DNA from 3 places in the Limosilactobacillus mucosae genome. Region 3 is predicted to be linked to each of the others. Evidence: predicted binding sites of a transcription regulator. Region 3 holds the regulator's gene; each other region holds the start of a gene.
What was found. The regulator HrcA, encoded in region 3, represses chaperone genes, less so after heat shock. The targets are predictions, from matches to a motif close to TTAGCACTCNNNNNNNNNGAGTGCTAA.

Region 1: the regulator HrcA is predicted to act here: its motif matches at 1,042-1,068, upstream of groES (co-chaperone GroES).
Region 2: the regulator HrcA is predicted to act here: its motif matches at 1,400-1,426, upstream of clpP (ATP-dependent Clp endopeptidase proteolytic subunit ClpP).

What each region holds. Positions count from the first base shown of each region.
Region 1 covers NZ_CP058954.1:322,852-325,123, reverse strand. The annotation lists gene groL (chaperonin GroEL) at 1-665, opposite strand, end outside; gene groES (co-chaperone GroES) at 715-999, opposite strand; gene H0G69_RS01460 (redox-sensing transcriptional repressor Rex) at 1,232-1,879, opposite strand; gene H0G69_RS01455 (ABC-F family ATP-binding cassette domain-containing protein) at 2,215-2,272, shown strand, end outside.
Region 2 covers NZ_CP058954.1:361,880-364,151, reverse strand. The annotation lists gene gap (type I glyceraldehyde-3-phosphate dehydrogenase) at 1-103, opposite strand, end outside; tRNA gene H0G69_RS01645 (tRNA-Arg) at 411-482, shown strand; gene H0G69_RS11040 (hypothetical protein) at 614-745, opposite strand; gene H0G69_RS11035 (hypothetical protein) at 1,147-1,272, shown strand; gene clpP (ATP-dependent Clp endopeptidase proteolytic subunit ClpP) at 1,446-2,039, shown strand; gene whiA (DNA-binding protein WhiA) at 2,093-2,272, opposite strand, start outside.
Region 3 covers NZ_CP058954.1:767,964-770,235, forward strand. The annotation lists gene H0G69_RS03720 (hypothetical protein) at 145-513, opposite strand; gene hrcA (heat-inducible transcriptional repressor HrcA) at 694-1,743, shown strand; gene grpE (nucleotide exchange factor GrpE) at 1,754-2,272, shown strand, end outside.

The sequences.
Region 1 (2,272 bases), 450 kb from region 3:
TCAGTGATCAGAATGTATGGATTGTCCAGATCAGATTCCATCTTGTCCGTGTCGGTTACCATGTATTGAGACATATAGCCGCGGTCAAAGCTCATCCCTTCAACCACGTCAACCGTCGTGTCAACGCCACGGCTGTCTTCAATCGTGATTACGCCATCATTGCCGACCTTTTCCATGGCATCGGCAATCAGTTCACCAACTTCAGGGTTAGCAGCAGAGATGGAGGCAATTTGTGCAATGTCGTCCTTGCTTTGCACTTCATGACTCATCTTGTGCAGTTCTTCAACGGCAGCCTTGGTAGCCTTGTCGATACCGCGACGAATGCCAACTGGGTTAGCACCGGCAGCAACGTTCTTCATCCCGGCGTTAACGATGGCTTGCGTCAAAACGGTTGCCGTCGTCGTACCGTCACCGGCGTTGTCATTGGTCTTGGAAGCAACTTCAGAAACAAGCTTGGCACCCATGTTCTCAAAGTGATCTTCCAATTCAATGTTCTTGGCGATCGTAACCCCATCGTTAGTAATCGTAGGTGCGCCATAGCTTTGTTCCAAAACAACGTTGCGACCCTTAGGACCGATCGTCGTCTTAACCGTATTGGCCAGCTTGTCTACCCCACGCAGCATTGCCTTGCGTGCATCTTCAGAAAACTTAATTTCTTTTGCCATTTTAGATTTTCACCTCATTAATATTGATCGAATGCGAAAACAAGTCTACTTAGTCAACGATGGCAACCAGGTCTTTTTCACGAACGACCAGGTACTTTTCACCATTGTATTCGACTTCATTGCCTGCGTACTTGTCAAACAGGACGCGGTCGCCTTCCTTAACGGCTGGAGCAACTTTTTGACCATTGTCCAGGTAACGGCCTTCGCCAACTGCTACAACCGTACCCGTCGTTGGCTTATCCTTGGCATTGTTAGCCAGGACAATTCCGCCAACCGTCTTTTCTTCAGCTTGTTCCGCTTTAAGAACAACGCGATCTCCTAATGGTTTTAACACGTTAATCCCTCCATCAATCATCATTAATAATTCAGATATTTTTTAGCACTCTTATCACCCAAGTGCTAATTACATGATCTACTATATCATGATCTTGCTAAAATGCAACAATTATTTTGACCAATTTTGACTATTATTTTATAGAAAACGCTTTAGTTACCATTCTAACGGCATTTTAACTTTTTTGACTTTTTATCAAAAAACGCATGACGATTGCTCGCCATGCGTTGAGTTATTTTTGACTGTCTTTAGTATTGTTATTTTCAATAAAGTAGATCAGCGTCTGCAGTTCATTGGTCAGGTCAATATTTTGTACCTGAACGTCTTTTGGCACTGACAGACGAACCGGTGTAAAGTTCAAGATACCATGAACCCCTGCTTCGACCAACTCATCAGTAACGGCCTGCGATTTTTCGCCAGGTACCGTTAAAATAACGACATCAATCTGCTGTTCTTGCAGCTGCTTTTTCATCTCGCCAACCGGGTAGACAGGAATCCCACTCTTAACGGTATTGGCTAAGGCTGGTTTAGGATCAAAAGCTGCACTGATCCGCAGATTCGTGCTTTGGTGGAAATTATAGTTCATCAAGGCGCTGCCCAGACTGCCGACCCCGACCAAAGCCACACTGGTCAGCTTATCTTGATTCAAGATCCCCTTGAAAAAGTTCAAAAGCTTTTCCACATCATAGCCATAGCCGCGCTTGCCCAATTCGCCAAAATAGGAAAAGTCGCGTCGAATCGTTGCCGAATCAACTTTAACCGCCTCTGATAATTCAGTCGATGAGACGCGTCGTTTATTGGCGTTAAGCAAAACGTTCAGATACCGATAGTAGACCGGCAACCGCTTAGCCGTGGCACGGGGAATTTTACGCGTTGCCATTAATAGATTCCTCCAATTCAGATTCTAGTTTGTGAAAATTATTCCTTAATCATTTTAACAACTCCGCTAAAGTTTGTGAACTATTTTCCAAGAAAAGAATCGTTTTTATTTAAACATGTTTTCTATTATGCTACAGGCTTCACTGCATGTCCATTAATGATTTGTGAAATTTAGGCCATCCGCTGATCATGAATGTGCTGGTAATGACGATCATTTTTTAAACGTTAATTCAAAATTTAACATTATTGATCGGTCCTATCCTCAAGCTCGCGACCTAGTCTGATCTTGTGCTACAATCTTAACTGACTATCTACTTTAAAAAATGAGGTTAAATTATGCTGCTACTGCAAACCAATAATGTTGAACGTCGCTTTGGCAGCGATGTTTTGTTTC
Region 2 (2,272 bases), 410 kb from region 3:
TGATTGCTACCACTTCGATGTCCTTGGAGCCCAGTTCGTGGATCCGACGGAATGCCAAACGACCAATACGGCCAAAGCCATTAATACCAATTTTTACAGTCATACTGCAATTTCCTCCTTTAGGAAAATAATTCAATGTTCTTGTTTAGTTTAACATACATTTTTATCCAAAATTGACATTTTTAAGGAAAAAATTCGGAATTTTGGCTGTTAGCTAAACAATCGCACTAACCTACGTTTTTTATAATACTCAAAACCGACTAACTTGTCCATGGAAATGTGTTCAGTTTTAGATAAACCAGCTTCATCCAATTTTTTTGTAAAAATATTCATTTTTTGCTTGCATTTTATCGTCACTGGGGATATTATAATAAACGTTCGTGTTAATTCAGCGAGCTTAAAATTATTTCGCGCCCTTAGTGTAATGGATCGCACGTGAGATTCCGGTTCTCGAGATCCGGGTTCGACTCCCGGGGGGCGCACTTAAATATAAAAAAGCACTGATCAATCTGATCAGTGCTTTTTTATTACCACGAAGTCAAAACTACATCACAACATATTAAAAGACCTCATCCATAATCCTGGATGAGGTCTTCTTAAACGGAAAAGCAAATTACTTTTCTTCAGCTGGCTTTTGCTTAGCCCACTTGCGAATTGCTTCGATTTTCTTTTCCTTCTTAGCCCGCGTGTAACGGTCTGCGACTGGGCGACGGCCTTGTACGCCGTATGGATGTGCTTTACGCATTGCAATATGCCTCCTTTATATCTAACGTAAATAATCAACATTCCAATTATAAAGGTCAGGTTATTAAAAATCAACAACTATTATTGCAACCAACTGATCAGCAATAAATTTAAAAAAATTTTTGGACGGTCGAATTGAATTTTGGACATCTTGCTCACTTTTTATCTTTTTCAACACAAAGGCTATTCAGCATCAAATTTGGAAACGGTAGCACTATTTTCACAAATGAAAATTGATAAACGTTTTCCGTCAATTTGAACTATACCAATTTGATTATTAAAACACTAAATCGCCTTAAACTGGCACTTGTCAATAATACCAATTTGGTGTATAGTCTTAGACATCACAGAGGTTAACAATTAATTCATTCACAATTTCAACTAAACGGGGAGATGAGACTTATGTTTAAAAAGAACATGCACGAACTAAACGAACTTAAAAAAATGATCGAAAACGATGATCGCGCAATGCTGGATGCCGAAATCGCCAACCAAGAACTGAGCATGATCTCAGCTGACTTAAAATAATTCTACCTATTTTATCAACCAGTATTAAGGCACTGCTGCTAACGATATCAGCATCGTTAGCAGCAGTGTTTTTTTCTGACAAAACATTTGACCTTTTCTGACCTATCGAGTATAGTATTCACATAAGTTAGCAATCGATGCTGACTACTGCTAATTAAGAGGGAGGCCAAAGCATGAACCTAGTTCCAACGGTCATTGAACAGTCATCGCGTGGCGAACGCGCTTATGACATCTACTCACGTCTGTTGAAGGACCGCATCATTATGCTGTCCGGTCCAATTGAAGACGACATGGCAAACTCAATCGTTGCGCAACTGTTATTCTTAGATGCGCAAGATTCTACCAAAGATATTTACCTTTACATTAACTCACCTGGTGGCGTCGTAACCTCAGGGATGGCCATCTACGATACGATGAACTTCATCAAGGCTGATGTCCAGACGATCGTAATCGGCATGGCCGCATCAATGGCCAGCGTGCTGGTATCATCCGGTGCCAAGGGCAAGCGTTTCGGTTTGCCACACTCAACGGTTATGATTCACCAGCCTTCTGGCGGCGCACAAGGTCAGCAAACTGAAATTCAGATTGCGGCCGAAGAAATCTTGAAGACGCGCAAGATGATCAATGGTATTCTGGCTGAAAATTCTGGCCAGCCAATTGAGCAAATCGAACGTGATACGGAACGCGATCACTACTTAACGGCCCAAGAAGCCGTTGATTATGGTCTGCTTGACGGAATCATGGAAAACAGCGCCAAACTAAAGTAATTGTTTGACCTAAATAGCTAAAAAAACCACGACTGCCATCCAGTCGTGGTTTTTTAGTTGCTCTTAGCCTGTCGCAGTTCTTCGGCATAAGCATTTAGCTTGCGCAGCCGATGATTAACCCCTGATTTTGAGATCGGGCCGCCTGGTACCAAAACGCCAAGCTCCTTTAAGCTGACCTCTTGATGTGCGAGCCTGGTTTCAGCAATTGCCCGCAGTTTTTCTGGCAAGCTGTC
Region 3 (2,272 bases):
TGTTTTGGTTAAAGTGATTTCAAATTCCATTGAAAGTTAAAGTCGGTCCCGAGTAAGTCTTGATGATGGATTTGCCAATTAATGGAACTGCTTGCCTGCTTCATGCTTGGCAGCTCGTAGCTCAAGCCCTTGTCAATGATTTAATTAATGACGACTGGCGCGGTATGCACTGCTGCCACCAATTTTGTGCACCTGGCGCTTAAATTTCTGTCCGTTGGCTGGCGCAAAGCGGAAATGACGCATCTTACCGGCAAACGGACGCCCGCTGAGCCGAATCGTCGTCCAGCGGCGCATCAGTTCGGTCATTTCATGCAGGTCCTTTAAAAGCGCGGTCTGGCCTTCTGCTTCGGCTGCCTGCTTGATGTCGGTCTGCAGCCGCATGATCAAATTATTGTGATACTGAAGCAGTTCCGCGGTCAATGGCGCGTTGCGGTACTGGTTGAACAGTTTTTGAATCAGCTCCATGGCTTCTTTGGCGTTTTGGGGCTGGACATAGCGATTTTCTTCGTTCATAAGTGACTCCTTTGCTTGGGGGACGCTGCCTTGATAATCAAGAGGCAGCGGCTTTTGACTAATCTTGACATTTTTATCGAAAAAAAGTTTGACTATTGTTGACTTTTATCGGTGGGGTTGGTATATTATAAATTGTGTTTAGCACTTAGGCAGTTAGAGTGCTAAAAGGAAGTGATGCCAATGCTAACACAGCGTCAAAAGCAAATCCTGCAAGCGATTGTACGTCAATATACGGCGACTGGTCAACCGGTCGGCAGCAAGGTCTTGGCTGACAAGCTCCCAATTAAGGTCAGCTCAGCCACGATCCGCAACGAAATGGCAGTGCTGGAGCGAGAAGGTTTCGTGAAAAAAGAGCATTCCAGTTCTGGTCGCGTTCCTTCCAAGCAAGGCTATCGCTATTACGTTGACCATCTGCTTGATCCGGCAGCCGTTACCGACAGTGATCTGATGGTAATCCAAAATTCATTGGGTGCCGATTTTCACAAAATTGATGAGATCGTTTCGCATTCAGCTGATATTCTTTCAGCGCTGACGTCTTACACGGCGTTTACGTTGAAGCCAGAACAAAAAGACGTGCACTTGAGCGGTTTTCGCTTGGTGCCGTTGGGTAATCAAAAAGTTATTGCCATTCTGGTTACGGACAGTGGCGAGGTGGAGAGTCAATCGTTCACCCTGCCTAAGAATCTGGATACGCAGGCTTTGGAGGCCGTGGTACGCTTGATTAATGACCAGCTGGTAGGCTTGCCGCTGGTCACGGTTGTCAAGCATCTGCAGACTGATATACCATTAAAGGTTAGTCAGTATCTGCACAGTCCCGACGGCTTTCTGCAGATCTTTGACAGCGTATTGGGGCAGGCAGCTCGCGAAAAATACTTCGTTGGCGGTCGGCTCAACATTCTCGGCTATTCTGATCGGCAGAATCCACAGGCGCTGCGGGCATTGTATGGACTGCTCGATCAAAGCGATAATCTGTCAAGCATCATTGACGCCGATTCACCAAATGATGGGGTCAACGTCAAGATTGGCAGTGAGATTGCCGACAACCAGGTGCTCAACGACTACAGTCTGATCACCGCTACCTACGACGTCAACCAATACGGCAAGGGCATTATCGCTGTGCTGGGGCCAACGCGGATGCCTTATTCGCGGACGATTGGCCTGGTTGACGCGTTCAGACGCGAGCTGGCTAAACGACTGCTCGACTACTATCACAATTATTACGATTTATAGGAGGGGTTCGATGGCTGAAAAGAAATCAGCAGCTGCCAAGGAAGAAAAGGCGGCTCAAGCAGCTGAACAGACTGCGGCTGACCAAGCGGCTAAGAATGCCGAAGAAGCCAAGGATGCCAAGTCAGCTGCCAAGGGAGATCCAACTGCCGCACTCAAGCAGCAGATTGCCGATCTGAAAAAGCAGCTGGATGAAAAAGACGACCAGTATCTGCGGGCGCAAGCGGAAATTCAGAATATGAACAACCACTTTAAAAAAGAACGCGCGCAATTGATCAAATACGATGGTCAAGGACTGGCTAAAGACATCCTGCCTGTTTTGGACAACTTGAAGCGGGCCTTGGCAACTCAACTGGATGACAAGCAGGCCCAAGAGTTCAAGAAGGGCATTCAAATGGTTCACGACCACTTGGAAAAGGCGCTCAAGGACCATGGGATTGTTGAGATTCCAGCTGAGCCAGGCACGCCTTTTGATCCGACCAAGCATCAGGCGGTTCAAACCGCGCCAGCTTCGGATGATCAAAAAGCCGAC